2 regions of the Micromonospora sp. NPDC049366 genome follow, and region 2 is predicted to be linked to the other one. Evidence: riboswitches for the same ligand, from Rfam matches in the RefSeq annotation. Region 2 holds a riboswitch; the other holds the start of a gene.
The links. A riboswitch is a leader RNA that binds a small molecule or an ion and turns the genes downstream of it on or off. The one in region 2 is predicted to bind cyclic di-AMP.
Positions count from the first base shown of each region.

Region 1 (7,241 bases), on a different contig from region 2:
CCGCCGGCCACACGACGGGGCCCGAGGTGCTGGGCAGCGTCGAATACGCGGTCACCGTGCTGGGCGCGCCGCTGGTGGTGGTGCTCGGGCACGACTCCTGCGGAGCGGTGCAGGCCGCCCGGGACTCGGTCGCCACCGACTCGACGCCGCCGGGGCACCTGGCAGCCGTGGTCGACGCCGTCGTGCCCAGCCTGCGCCGGGCCGCGGCCGCCGGGGTGGACGACATCAACGGCATCGTCGACATCCACATCGCGCAGACCGTCGAGGCCCTGCTCGGCAACTCGCCGGTGCTCGCCGCCGAGGTGGCCGCCGGGCGGTGCGCGGTGGTCGGCATGTCCTACCGGCTGGCGGCCGGCGAGGTACGCGAGGTCGCCTCCGTGCCGGCCGGCACGGCACGCGCCGCCGCCTGACCCGGCCCTCCTGGACGTACGACGAAGGGGCCGCCCCGCGACGCGCGGAGCGGCCCCTTCGCATGCCACCTGTCGTCGCTACAGCAGCGACATGTGTACGTGGTCGGTGTGGTTCGACGGTCCGCTGTACGACTTCCAGCCGGTCGCCGGGAACCAGATCTGCCTGTTCCAGATCACGTAGTAGATGCCGAGTCGGTCGGCGTTGCGAATCAGGAACGCGGCGAGGTTGTTGCCGTACATGCGGGTGTCGTCGTTGTGCCACGGCGCGAAGCCGCTCTTCTGCAACGACCAGTCACAGGCCCGGCCCTTCGGGTGCTCCCACGGCCCACCGGAGCGGTAGCAGCCGACGAACCGGTTGAAGCCGGCTCGCTTGACCTCCTTGTACGCGTGGAGCGTGCGCGGGGTGATGCACCCCGAGGTCGTCGGGTCGTTCTCGCTGCAGGACTCGGGCTTCCAGTCACCGTCCGCGTCCCGGCCGGGGGCGACCCGGGCGACGGGTGAGGTGGCCGAGACCAGGCCACCGGTGAAGCCCTTCCCGCCGACCAGGGCCAGCGCCTTGTCCGCGTCGCGCTTCTGCTTGGCCATGATGGCGGTCTGCTTCTGCTGCTCGCCGACCTCCGCGTCGATGGCGAGCTTGGCCAGCTCAGCGCGCCTCTTCACCGCGTTGACCTCGGCCAACTTCTGGGAGTTGACCAGGTTGAGCTCGTCCAGCCCGGTGGCCCGCTGCACGAAGGAGTCGGGGCTGTTGCTCTCCAGGAGCATGGCCATCGCGCCGATGCGCCCGGTCCGGTAGGACTGAGCGGCGATCTCGCTGACCTGCGGGGCCAGCGCGTCCAGCTCGTCCTGGGCGCGCTTCACCTCGAGGGCCAGCTCCGCCTGGCGCGTCTTGGACTTCTCCAGCTTCGCCTTGGCCGCCGTGTAGTTCCGGTTGGTCTGCTCGATCACGTCGGTGAGGAGCTTGGGCTCGGCGTCCTCCTCGTGCCCCGAGGGGGTGGAGGGGTTCGGCGCGGCCGATGCCGGGAGGGGCCCGGCGAGCACGGCCAACGCGGCCAACACGGCCGCCACAGGCGTCAACCAGCGGCGTAGGGGTGCCGTCACAGTGTTCCCTTCCGTCGACCGCCGACCGGGTTAGCTGACGGGTTCGGGGCGGAAGTGGCCCCTACCGCTCGCGCGGATTCACCCCGGGTACCTGGGTTCCCGGTTCGCCGGGTGGCGATTGGGCGGTGGCACCGCACGCGCCGCTGCGCGCCTTCATCGGTGACCGGCAGCGAGGTTACCCGAGAGTCCTCCGGGGGATCTACGTCCGGATGCCGACTAAAAGCGTCATTTCGGCATTGCGCTGTGTGATCAGTGACCGGGTCGTCAGCTCGCCCCACCCGCGCCGTCACGCTGCGGAGTGTCACCATGCGCTGTCCGTTCTCCTGTCCGGTTCGGGCCGCCCCGGGCGGGCGGCGAGGGGTGGGTCCGGGTCGAGCGTCCGGCCGTGCCGGCCGGCGCTCAGTGCCTCCAGCGCCTCGGCCCGGTCCGGTGCCGGCCGGGCGGCCGGAGGTGGTGGCGTCGGTGCGGGCGGGCCCGCGTCACGGTCCGCCGCGCCGTGACGACCGGCCGTGGTCACCAGGGCCGCCAGTGCGGTGGTCAGCGGGACGGCGGCGATCAGGCCGAGCGTGGCGACCGCGCTGCGTACGATCTCCTGGGCCAGGAACTCGCTGGTGAGGATCTGGGCCGCCCCGCGTGAGTCGGCGGTCAGCAGGAGCAGCAGCGGCAGCGAGGCGCCGGCGTACGCCAGCACGATCGTGTTCACCGTCGACGCGATGTGCGCGCGGCCGACCCGGGTCGCCGCGCGGTACAGCTGGAGCCGGGACAGCCCCGGGTTGGCGTGCGCCAACTCGGTGACCGTGGCCGCCTGGGTGACGGTGACGTCGTCGAGCACGCCCAGTGAGCCGATGATGATGCCGGCGAGCAGGAGGCCGTGCAGGTCGACGTCGGCCTGGAACATTGACAGGGTGGTGGCGTCCTCGCTGCCGAAGCCGGTCAGGTGGGTGGCCGCGGTGGCGATGGTGCCGAGCACTCCGGTCAGCACCAAGCTGCCCAGCGTGCCGAGCACCGCCACCGAGGTCTGGGCCGTGACCCCGTGCGTCAGGTACAGCACCACGAACATGATCAGCGCGGCGCCGACCACCGCGACCAGCAGGGGCGGGCTGCCGGCGCTGATGCCGGGGAGCACGAAGCCGAGCAGGATGGCGAAGCTCGCGGCCAGGCCGGCGAGCGCGGCCACGCCCCGCCACCGCCCGAAGGCGACGATCGCGGCGGCGAAGACGACGGCCAGCCACAGCAGCGGCTTGCCGCGCTGGTGCTCGGCGATGTTCCAGCTGCTCGCCGACGGGTCGGCCGGGTCGGTCAGCTCGACCAGGATGATCTCGTCGCCGACCGCCACGGTCGGCGCGCCCGGGCCGTCCGGGATCGGGGCCTCCACCTGTCGACCCGCCGCCGGGCCGTCCTCCACCTTCACCCCGACCGTGCCGCACACGCCGGGTGAGCCCGTCCCCGGTGTGCCCTCCGGGGTGGGCGGGGCGGGCGGACACGGCTCCGAGACGACCCGGGTGACCGTGCCGTGGTACCTCGGCACGTCGGAGCCGTCCGCCGGCTCCGGCGCGTTCCACGGCCAGAGCAGCAGTGCGGCGACCACCGTGGCGAGGACGAGCGGGACCACCGTCGCGACGAGGATCCGTCGCACCCGCGGCGGGGTGGACGGTGCGGGACGGCTGTGGTCGGCACCCAATGCGAGTCTCCCAACGAATCCGGGGCGGGGTACGTACCGGCGGGGCGATCGGTTCAGCGGCGCCGGACGATCGTCCGGGCCGGCGCGGGGCGGTGACCTGTGATGGCGGAGTGATCGCGGACCGTGACCGGGTTGCCCGGCCGGCCGCCGGGGGCGGACGGCAACCGGCGGTAGGGCCGGGCCGGGCGGTGCCGAGTCGGGAGAGCCATCGTTCGGAATGCTAACCAGGCTCGCGCGCCGATGCCTGTCCTGCGCTCGGTGTCGGAGGGTCGCGTCGGCGGGACGGCACCCCCCGGGCACCGCCGGCGGGCATGGTGGAGTCATGTCCATGCACCCGCACGACCCCGACCCACCGCTCGGCCACCCCGACCACTCGGGCCGCTCCGGCCACGAGGGGCGCGGTGGCGGTCGCGGGCACGGCGGGGAGGACGGCGGCGAACCCGGGCACGGCGGCGGGCATCGCGGGCACGACCGGCACGCCGGGCACGACCCGGAGATGTTCCGGCGGCGGTTCTGGCTCTGCCTGGTGCTCACCGTGCCGGTCGTGGTCACCAGCCACATGGTGATGGCCTGGTTCGGCTACGAGCTGGCGTTCCCCGGCCGGTCCTGGGTCGGTCCGGTGCTCGGGTCGGTGGTGTTCTGGTGGGGTGGCTGGCCGTTCCTGGCCGGCGCGCTCCGCGAGCTGCGCGACCGCACGCCCGGCATGATGCTGCTGGTCACGATGGCGATCACCGTCGCGTACGTGGCATCGCTGGCCACCGGCATCGGCGCCTTCGACCTGGACTTCTGGTGGGAGTTGGCCGCGCTGGTCACCATCATGCTCCTCGGTCACTGGCAGGAGATGCGGGCGATCGGGCAGGCCCGGGGGGCGTTGGCGGCGCTCGCCGCGCTCCTGCCCGACCGGGCCGAGCGGGTCGGCGGGGATGGTCGGCCGGAGCCGGTCCCGGTTGCCGAACTGCGGATCGGGGACGTGGTGCTGGTCCGCCCGGGCGGCCGGGTGCCCGCCGACGGCCGGGTGACCGACGGCGCGGCCGAGCTCGACGAATCGATGATCACCGGGGAGTCCCGTCCGGTGCCCCGGTCGGCCGGGGACCGGGTCGTCGCCGGCACCGTGGCCACCGACTCCGCGCTCCGGGTCCGGGTCGAGGCGGTGGGTTCGGGCACGACGCTCGCCGGCATCCAGCGGATGGTCGCCGAGGCGCAACGGTCCAGCGGGCGCGCCCAGCTGCTCGCCGACCGGTTCGCGGCCGCGCTCTTCTACGTGGCCACGGGCACCGCCGTGGCCACGGTGCTGGTCTGGACGCTGCTCGGCCGGGTCGACGAGGCGGTGGTCCGTGCCGTGACGGTCCTGGTCATCGCCTGCCCGCACGCACTCGGGCTGGCCATCCCCCTGGTGATCGCGCTGAGCACGGCGCTCGCCGGGCGCTCCGGGATCCTGGTGAAGGACCGGCTGGCGCTTGAGCGGATGCGGACCGTCGACGCCGTCCTGTTCGACAAGACCGGGACGTTGACCCGGGGCGGGCACGTGGTCACCGAGCTGGCCCCGGCGTCCGGCGTCGACCGGGACGAGCTGCTGCGGCTGACCGCCGGTGTGGAGTCCGACAGCGAACACCCGCTGGCCCGGGCCGTCGTGGCGGCGGCGGGGCCGGGCGGCGCCGCGCGGGCGAGCGGTTTCCGGTCGCTGCCGGGCCGCGGCGTGCAGGCGACCGTCGACGGTACGGAGTACGCGGTGGGTGGTCCCGCTCTGCTGCGCGAGTTGGCGGCGCGTCCTCCCGACGAGCTGACCCCGGCGGTCGACCGGTGGAGCGCCCGGGGCGCCGGAGTGCTGTACCTGGTCCGGCTACCGGCGACCGTGCTGGGCGCGCTCGCGTTGAGCGACGAGGTGCGCCCGGAGGCGCGCCAGGCGATCGCCGAGCTGCGTGACCAGGGCGTGCGTACGATCGCGATGATCACCGGCGACTCCCGGGCCGTGGCCGACGCGGTCGCCGCCGACCTCGGCTTCCGCCCCGGCGACGAGGTCTTCGCCGAGGTGCTGCCGGAGGAGAAGGACGGGCGGGTCACCGCGCTGCGTCGGCGCGGGCTGACGGTGGCGATGGTCGGCGACGGTGTGAACGACGCCCCGGCGCTGGCCCGGGCCGACGTGGGCATCGCCATCGGCGCCGGCACGGACGTGGCGATCGAGTCGGCCGGGGTGGTGCTCGCCTCGTCGGACCCGCGGGGGGTCGCCGCGGTGGTGCGGCTCTCCCGGGCGTCGTACCGGAAGATGCTTCAGAACCTCGGCTGGGCCGCGGGTTACAACGTGGTCGCGCTGCCGCTGGCGGCCGGGGTGCTCGCCCCGGTGGGTGTGACCCTGAGCCCTCCGGTCGCGGCGGTGCTGATGTCCGCGTCGACCATCGTGGTCGCGCTGAACGCGCAGCTGCTGCGGCGGGTGCGCCTGGAGCCGGCCGCTGAGGTCAGCCGCGCTTCATGAGGCGGCCGACGGCGGCCATCATCTCGGTGGCCATCTCGTCGGCGCGGCCCTCGGCGGCGCCCTCGTGCATACAGTGCCGGGCGTGTCCGTCGAGCAGGCCGAGCGCGACCTTGTCCAGGGCGGCCTGGATCGCGGAGATCTGGGTGAGCACGTCGATGCAGTAGCGGTCCTCGTCGACCATCTTCTCGACGCCGCGGACCTGTCCCTCCACGCGGCGGAGCCGCGCGAGCAGCTGATCCTTGCTGGCGGTGTATCCGCGGATGGGCGTGGGTGCGGTCATGCGGACAAGGATAGCCTACCCCCCGGGGGTATGGTACGGTCCTATCGTGCCGGATACCCCCACCCGGTACAGGTAAGCCTCGGGGGCGGGAGTCCGTCCTCGTATTACCCCTGGGGGGTATTGTTCGAGGCGGCGGAAGGAGCGGTCGGATGGTCACCACGACATACCAGGTGCAGGGCATGACCTGCGGACACTGCGTGAGCGCGGTCAGCGCCGAGGTCGGCGCGATCCCGGGCGTCCGGGACGTGCGGGTCGAGCTGTCGAGCGGGCAGGTCACCGTCGACAGCGAGACCCCGCTGGACGTCGCGTCCGTGCGGGCGGCCGTCGACGAGGCCGGCTACGAACTCGTCGACGCCTGATCGGGATCGGAGCCGCCAGGATGAACACCGCGATGAAGCTGAGCGGGTTCGCGCTCGGGCTCGCGGCGGTGTTCGGCGCGGCCTACGGGGTCGGTCAGGTGGCCGGCCCCGTCACCCCCGCCGCCGAATCCCGCCACGACGACACCATGGCCGGGCACGGTGACACCGGGCACGGCACCGAGGCGGGCGCCTCCGGGCGCCTCCCCGGTGGCCTGCTCGTCTCCGACCGGGGCTACACGCTCGTGCCGGTGACCGCCCCATCCGGCGAGTTCGCCTTCCGGATCGCCGGCCCCGACGGCGGCCCTGTCACCGCGTACGACGTGGCACACGACAGGCGCATGCACCTCATCGTGGCGCGCCGGGACCTCTCCGGCTTCCGACACGTGCACCCCGAGCAGGATCCGGACGGCACCTGGCGGGTGGCCGCCCCGTTCGGCGGGCCCGGCGTGTGGCGGGCCTTCGCCGACTTCACCCCCACCGGCGGCGAGCCGCTGACGCTCGGTGTCGACGTCACCGTGCCCGGTGCGCTCACCGACCGGCCGCTGCCACCGCCCGCCACCAGCACCACGGTCGACGGCTACACCGTCACCCTGGCGGGCAGCCCGCAGCCCGGCCGCACCGCCCAGCTCACGCTGACTGTCAGCCGCGACGGCGCGCCGGTCACCGACCTGGAGCCCTACCTCGGCGCGTACGGCCACCTGGTGGCCCTGCGCCAGGGCGACCTCGCGTACCTGCACGTGCACCCGGACGGCGCGCCCGGCGACGGGCGGACGCCGCCCGGCCCCGCGGTGACGTTCCGCGCCGAGGTGCCGTCCGCCGGCGCCTACCGGCTCTACCTCGACTTCAAGCACGGTGGCGTGGTGCGCACGGCGGAGTTCACCGTGCTGGCCGACGCCGCCACCGCCCCGACGGGCAGCCCCGCGCCGACCCCGAACGCACCCGC
Region 1 is NZ_JBITMV010000003.1:320,142-327,382, forward strand. Features, by position in the region: gene ACIBTV_RS07485 (carbonic anhydrase) at 1-410, shown strand, start outside; gene ACIBTV_RS07490 (coiled-coil domain-containing protein) at 489-1,508, opposite strand; cyclic di-AMP (ydaO/yuaA leader) riboswitch at 1,513-1,643, opposite strand; gene ACIBTV_RS07495 (YibE/F family protein) at 1,810-3,189, opposite strand; gene ACIBTV_RS07500 (heavy metal translocating P-type ATPase) at 3,512-5,659, shown strand; gene ACIBTV_RS07505 (metal-sensitive transcriptional regulator) at 5,643-5,939, opposite strand; gene ACIBTV_RS07510 (heavy-metal-associated domain-containing protein) at 6,089-6,298, shown strand; gene ACIBTV_RS07515 (hypothetical protein) at 6,319-7,241, shown strand, end outside.
Region 1: another riboswitch for cyclic di-AMP. It lies ahead of ACIBTV_RS07490 (coiled-coil domain-containing protein); the one in region 2 lies ahead of ACIBTV_RS17685 (NlpC/P60 family protein).

Region 2 (7,241 bases):
GTGATCTGCATCACGTCGGCCTCTATCTCGGCAATGGCCTGATGGTGCACGCACCACGGACCGGGAAGCCCGTCCAGGTGTCGAGCATCAGCACACAGCCGCTCGCCGGTTTCGTCCGGGTCACCTGACCCGTTCACGATCCACGAGAAGGCCCCCGGTCCACGCGACCGGGGGCCTTCCTCGTCGAGCGCGGGCGGCTACCTCGGCGCGCCGATCGGCGACGGCAGGATCCGCACGTCGTCCAGGTTGACGTACATGATGCGGTGGCCGAACTGGATCTGCGCGTAACGCAGCTCACCTCGGATGACGGTCCAGTCGCCCGCTGACGAGCCGTCGAACGTGACCGCGCGGTAGTACTCGCTCGGCACGATCCCGCCGAGCGCGTACCGCTGTCCGGCCGCCAGGGTGTACTGCAGCGGCGAGATCGCCTGGTAGGGGACGCCGGCCGGGTAGGCGGCCTGCTCCGGGTAGGCCCGCCCGTAGACCGGGATGGTGGCCTTCCCCGGTTTCGGGGTCACCACGAGGCCGGTGGCCCACTTGGCGCTGCGCGCCGAGGCTGGGTTGTGGAACCACGCCTTCTGGCCGAGATACCAGATCGCCGTCCAATCGCCGCGCACCTCGGCCACCGCGTACGTCTGGCCAACCGAGGCGCGGGCGCCGTGGTCGGAGATGTACATGGTGTTCGGCGTGCCGTCGGGCCGCGTGCCGAGGTCGTTGACGAGTGGGGCGTCGTGGCTGGGCGCGCTGTGCAGGATCACCGCGGAGGAGCCGCGCAGCGGGCACGGCTGCGCGGGCGGCGGCGGGGTCGGCACGCCGGGCGGCTGCTGGTTGCAGCCGACGAAGGCGGGCCGGTTGGCGGCGACGTCCGGGTCGATGGTCACCAGACCGGTCCGTGCCGTGCCGGTGCCGCGGAACGGTGCCCGGAGCAGGTCGAAGTAGTGCGACCAGTCCCAGTACGGGCCCGGGTCCCAGTGCATGCCGGCGACGGTGGACGCGACGGTTCCGGGAACGTTGTCGTGCCCGATGATGTGCTGCCGGTCCAACGGGATGCCGAGCCGCAGCGCCAGGTAGCGCACCAGCTTCGCCGACGTGCGGTACATCGCCTCGGTGTACCAGGTGCCGTGCCCGGCGAAGCCTTCGTGTTCGATGCCGACGGACTTGGCGTTGACGTACCAGTTGCCGGCCTGCCAGCCGACGTCCTTCGTCTTCACGTGCTGCGCGACGTGCCCGTCGACGGAGCGCAGCGTGTAGTGCCAGCCGAGGTAGTCGGCCCGCTTCACCAGGTCGACGCTCGGGCCGTAGTAGCCCTCGGTGTCGTGGATGACGATGTACTCGATCTTCTGCTGCGCGGGCCGGTTGCCCAGGTCGTGGTTGCCGTAGTCGCCGGCGCCGGGGCCGTACTGCTCGTAGGGCGCCGGGATCCACTCGCAGCCCAGGCCGACCGGGCACTCCAGCCCGTCGGGCCGGTCGCCGGGGCGCAGACCCAGCCGGTGCAGGGCACCGGTGTCCGGGTCGACGGCCCGCGGGGCGAGCGTGACCTGGTGCCCGTCGTCGGTGCGCCGGCTCGCGCCGGACCGGATCTGCGCGTACACCTCGTCGGCGAAGGCGGCCGCGGTGTCCTCCCGGTCCGCGCCGGAGTAGCGGGCGACCGCGGCGTACCAGGCCGCCGGGTCGGTGCCGGCGCCGACCGGGCCACCCAATTCCCTCTGGTACGCGGCGAGCAGCGCGGCGCCACCGCGGATGTTGGCCGCCGGGTCGGTGCGCAGGCGCTCGGGCGTGGCGCCGGTGAGCGTGGCGGCGGCCCGCAGGGTCGACAGCGCGGCGGCCGCCGGGGCGTCGTGGGTCGGGCCGCCGGCCTGGGGCGCCTGGACGGTCAGCGGTCGTGCGTCGTCACCGCGCGGGTCCTCGTCCGGGTCGACGTGGGCGGCGGTGGGTGGGGACGCGACGGAGGCGGCGTCGGTGAGGTGCAACGGACCGTAGCCGCCGCCCGTACTCGGTGTGCCGGCGTGGGTGTCCCAGCGGGACTCCAGGTAGGAGACACCGAGCAGGATCTCCTCCGGTACGCCGTACTCGGTCGCCGCGGTGGCGTACTGCCGCTGGCGGTCGTCGGTCGGTGCGGCGGCGGCCGGGCCACCGCCGATCGGCGCGGTCGTCGCGGCGACCAGCGCGGCGGCGAGCAGGGTGTTTCTGCTTCTGGTCAGGACTGAAGCGGGCATCTGACCCCCCGGGTCGGACGGGTGACGTGGGCCCACCTTCACTCCGCCACCACCGGTACGTCAATAGCCTTCCGTCTATCGGCATTCTTGGTAGAAAACCTTCACGTTGCCGGGTCGGGGTCCCGTCGCCTCGACGATCGGCACGGAGTGTCACGGCCCCATGGGTTGCGGATCGGTAACAACCGTCTCTACTCTGGTCATTCGTCGGCCCGGTAGCAGGTCCGTCCATCCCGGGCGGTAACGGTCCGACACCGCCGAGTCGCTCGCCGAGCGAGCCGGGGACCCAGGTTCGTCTGGGGTGAATCCGCAGTCACTGCGGTAGGGCGTCCACCTTCCCGCCCGAACCCGTCAGCTAACCCGGTAGGCGGGCAGGGAAGAAGGAGTCCGGAGCCCGGTGGCCCACCATGCCCCGCGGCGTCCGTCCGCCTGGCCGGCGACAGCCGGTCACCCGACGGCTGCGCCGCGCCCACGCTGGTCCCGTTTCACCACCGCCCTCGCCGCCCTGATCGGCGTCACCGTCGTCCTGACCGGTGGCGCGACCGCGGCCCACGCCGACCCGTCGGTGGCCGAGATCGAGCGCCAGATCGACGAGGACTGGAACAAGCTCGAACCCATCATCGAGAAGCACAACGCCACCCGCATCGAGTTGGCGGCCAAGCGCAAGCAGGCCGACGCGCTGGCCGGCCGGATCAAGCCCCTCCAGACCCAGGTCGACGAGGCCATGAACAAGGTGAGCGCTCTCGCCGTCCGCGCCTACAAGGGCGAGAACGTCTCCACCATCAACGCCGTGCTCGGCAGCCACAGCCCGGGTGAGGTGGTCGGCCAGTTGGAGCTGCTCGACCGCTTCGCGTACAACCAGCAGCAGGATGTCCGCCAGGTCGCCGACCTGCGCGACGAGTTGGCCCGGCAGAAGGCGCCGCTGGACGAGATGGTCGCGCAGCTCACCCGCACCGAAGCCCAGCTCGCCGCGAAGAAGAAGCAGATCAACGCCGAGATCGACCGGCTGCAGAAGCTGCGGATCAAGGTGTACGGCAACGGTGGCGGCGGCTCGCTGCGGCCGGCGCCCTGCCCGGCCACCTACCCGGGCGGCGGGGCGGGAATCGCGGTCAAGTTCGCCTGCGCCCAGATCGGCAAGCCCTACGTCTGGGGAGCCGAGGGCCCCGACTCGTACGACTGCTCGGGTCTGATGCTCGCCGCGTGGGCGAAGGCCGGGGTCTCGCTGCCGCACAACGCCGCGCAGCAGAGCCGGGTGACCAAGAACGTCAGCCGGGCCGACCTGCGCCCCGGTGACCTGGTGTTCTACTACAGCGACATCCACCACGTCGGCATGTACGTCGGCGGCGGCTGGGTGGTCCACGCCTCGCAGGCCGGCGTACCGATCAAGATGAAGAAGGTCGACGACGGCCCGATCCACAGCTACGGCCGACCCGGCTGACCCGTACCGCGAGAAAGGCCCGCTCCGTTCGTCGGAGCGGGCCCTTCGTCGTCAGGTGCGTCAGCGGGTCGGCCAGGTACGCCAGCTCTGCCAGGAGCGGCTCGGCGTCGGACCGCGCTGCCCCTGGTAGCGCGAGCCGTAGACGGCCGAGCCGTACGGGTGCTCGGCGGGTGAGGAGAGCCGGAAGATGCAGAGCTGGCCGATCTTCATGCCCGGCCAGAGCGTGATCGGCAGGTTCGCCACGTTCGACAGCTCCAGCGTCACGTGCCCGGAGAAGCCCGGGTCGATGAAGCCGGCGGTCGAGTGGGTGAGCAGGCCGAGCCGGCCGAGGCTGGACTTGCCCTCCAGCCGACCGGCGAGCTGGTCACCCAGCGAGATCACCTCGAGCGTGGAGGCGAGCACGAACTCCCCGGGGTGCAGCACGAATGGCTCCCCGTCGGGCACCTCCACCACCGAGGTCAGGTCGTCCTGCTGGATGGCTGGATCGATGTGCGTGTAGAGGTGGTTGTTGAAGACCCGGAAGAGCCGGTCCAGGCGTACGTCGATGCTCGACGGCTGCACCAGGGTGGGTTCGAACGGGTCCAGTCCGAGCGTGCCGGCCTTGATCTCGGTGACCAGGTCGCGGTCGGAGAGCAGCATCGGACCACCATAGCGAGGCGCCGCGTTGACCTGCGCGTCGCGGTCGCCTTCTCGTACATTTGTTCGATAGAATGCCGGCATGGCTTCCTGGTCCGAATTCGCCGCTGACGAGCCCCGACTCGCCGACGGGATCCGCGTTCTCCTGCAGCAGTACGGTCCGGGCTTCGGCTACCTGGCCACGGTCCGTGCCGACGGTGGGCCCCGGGTGCACCCGGTGTCGCCGGTGATCACCGACGAGGGGCTCTTCTGCTTCATCATCGACTCGCCGAAGCGGCGTGACCTGGAGCGCGACGGCCGCTACGCGCTGCACTCCTTCCCGCCGGAGGAGAGCGACGACGAGGCCTACGTCGCCGGGCACGCCTGGCCGGTGACCGATCAGGCCCGCGTGGCCCGGCTGGCGGCCAGCGCCAACGCCGCCCCGCAGGTCGACTGGCGGCTCTTCGAGTTCAGCGTCGACGTGGCGATGCTCGCGCGACGCGACTCGGGCAGCGCCGGCGGGCCCGGCGAGGGCCACGGCCGCCCCGCCGTCCAGGTCTGGCTCGACCCGCACGCCACCGACCCGCACGCCACCGACCAGCCGGCGCCGACGCCGGTCCGGCCGCAGCCCCGCCCGGCCCGCCCCGACCGGGTGCGTGACGTCCATCCGTCCGCCGCCTGAACGCGCGTCCTGGGGAGCAAGACGCCGGTGCCGGCCCCGTCGCGGCGGGGCCGGCACCGGCGGTACGGGGTGGGACGCTACGCCGCGCGGTAGGCGTTCCACGCGGTCAGCATGCGGCTCGCCTGTCCGGGGGTGAACTGGTACATGCACGAGTCGTACGTGTAGTCCATGAAGTTGGTGATCGGGTCGAGGCCGGTCGCGGTGCAGGTGTCCCGACCGGTCGGGCAATGGTAGGCGGGCGACGCCTCGGCCGGGGTGTCGCTGACGCTGTCGCCCTGGCCGCCGCAGCCGCCCTGGAAGGTGTGGTAGAGGTTCAGCCAGTGGCCCACCTCGTGGGTGCCCGTGTCGCCCTGGTTGTAGTTGGTCGAGGTGCCGCCCGGCAGCGATTCGCCCAGCACGACGACGCCGTCGGAGTTGCTCAGCTTCCGCTGCGGGAAGGTCGCCCAGCCGAGCAGGTCGTCGCTCAGTTCGCCCAGGTAGATGTTGAGCGTGTTCTTGCCGCCCTCGCGGAGGCTCGCCTTCATCTGCCGCTCGGCGGAGGAGCCGTACACGATCGGGTACCAGGCCGGGTTGGTCACTCGGTTGATCTTCGTGAGCTGGAATCCGAAGGCGGTGGGGGCGCCACCGGTCCCCCCGGCATAGGCCTGGTTGAGCACGGCGATCTGTGAGTTGATCATCGAGTCGGGGATGTTGCCCCCGGCGCGGGTGCTGTTCTCCTGGATCACGTGGACGATCACCGGGATGGTGATGGCGGCCAGCGGGGCCGCGCCGGCCCGGGCGATGCTGCGCTCACGCAGTGCGGCGGCCAGATCGGCCTCTCGGTCCCGGACCTGGGCGGCGGTGAGCTCGTTGGGTTCGTGCTTGGCGGCGCCGCCCGGCTTGACGCGGGCGTCCGCGTGGACGTCGGCAGGTTCCACACAGGTGCCGCCCGGGGCGGCGGACCCGGCCGCCGCGGCCGGAACGACGCCCGCCGCGGCGGTGCTGAGCAGCAGCGCGAGGGTCGTCGACGCGACACCGGCGGCGCGCCGGGTCGACAGGTGGGGACGAAGTCCCATGGTCCACCTCTTTCTCCGGCGCGACCGGGGGTGTGTCACGCCAAGGCTGAGAACGTGTGGCAGACGTTACAACCGATCGATGAATTTGAGAATGGCCATATGTTGCGCGGCGGAAACTTCCTCCGTGTCGGGCGTGAGCTGGGGATGGAGCCGGCGCGGCGGGCGGCCGGAGTCATCCCGGGCCCCTCCGGGCCGGCGGTGGCGGGCCGTGCCCCGACGGCGCGCCGCCGAGGGGGTACCTGGGTGCACCGCGCACGTGACTCAGGTACAGTGGTGCCGCTTGCGGGTGTAGTTCAATGGCAGAACATCAGCTTCCCAAGCTGACAGTGCGGGTTCGATTCCCGTCACCCGCTCCAACCGAAAGGCCCTGGCCAGGACGACAGTCCCAGCCAGGGCCTTCGATGTTCCCGGGACCGCCAGCGCCCGATGGGCCATCCACGGGCCACTAGCCACGCTTCTTACCGGCCTTCTTGCCCTTGGCCTTCGCCTTGTCCTCCGGGTTGTCGTCAACGAACGCCGCGAGGTGCTCACGCAGGGCCGGCAGGATCGCCGCAGGGACAGAGACGACGCGCCGACCAGCACGGGACTTCGGCGGCCCCAGGACCATCCCGACGCCACGCACCTCCGTGAAGGTCTGCCGAACGCGGACCACCCCGGCGTCCGTGTCAATGTCCTGTCGTTGTAGCGCCGACACCTCACCCCAGCGCAGGCAGGCGAACGTGGTCACCAGGACCAGGGCGCGGTACCGCTCATTCATCGACTCCGCAAGCTTGAGCACCTGGGCGAGCGCGAGCACCGGTCGCTCCGCTGCCTTTTCCTGATCCGCGCCCGGAATCCGGCACGGATTCCTGCGTAGCAACTCATCCTCGTTGACCGCCGTCATCAGTACGGCCCGAAGCAGCCGGTACGACTTTGCTGCCATCGTCTCCGACATTCCCTTGCCGAGCAGACCGTCACCGGGGCCGCCAGCGTCCGTACGAAGTCTGCCGGTCCGCGCGTTATGGCGGCCCCGGAGCCGGCCCGCTCTCCGGAGGGTGGGTCGACGGCATACGGGAGGGCAGCGGGTCAGGTGGGCTTGCAGCCCTCGTCGGCTGAAAGGCGGGGCCAGTCGTGCCAGCACTGGTCGCAGCCCGGCGCGATGCAGTGCATCCAACCACCGCAGGTTTCATCCGGCTCCCACAGCGTGTGCTCGCTGATCGGATGGGGACACTGATCGCACACGACAGGCGGCGAGAACT
Region 2 is NZ_JBITMV010000011.1:178,415-185,655, forward strand. Features, by position in the region: gene ACIBTV_RS17675 (NlpC/P60 family protein) at 1-128, shown strand, start outside; gene ACIBTV_RS17680 (N-acetylmuramoyl-L-alanine amidase) at 198-2,216, opposite strand; cyclic di-AMP (ydaO/yuaA leader) riboswitch at 2,459-2,598, shown strand; gene ACIBTV_RS17685 (NlpC/P60 family protein) at 2,611-3,651, shown strand; gene dcd (dCTP deaminase) at 3,712-4,290, opposite strand; gene ACIBTV_RS17695 (pyridoxamine 5'-phosphate oxidase family protein) at 4,370-4,948, shown strand; gene ACIBTV_RS17700 (zinc metalloprotease) at 5,026-6,003, opposite strand; tRNA gene ACIBTV_RS17705 (tRNA-Gly) at 6,286-6,359, shown strand; gene ACIBTV_RS17710 (hypothetical protein) at 6,449-6,925, opposite strand; gene ACIBTV_RS17715 (hypothetical protein) at 7,069-7,241, opposite strand, start outside.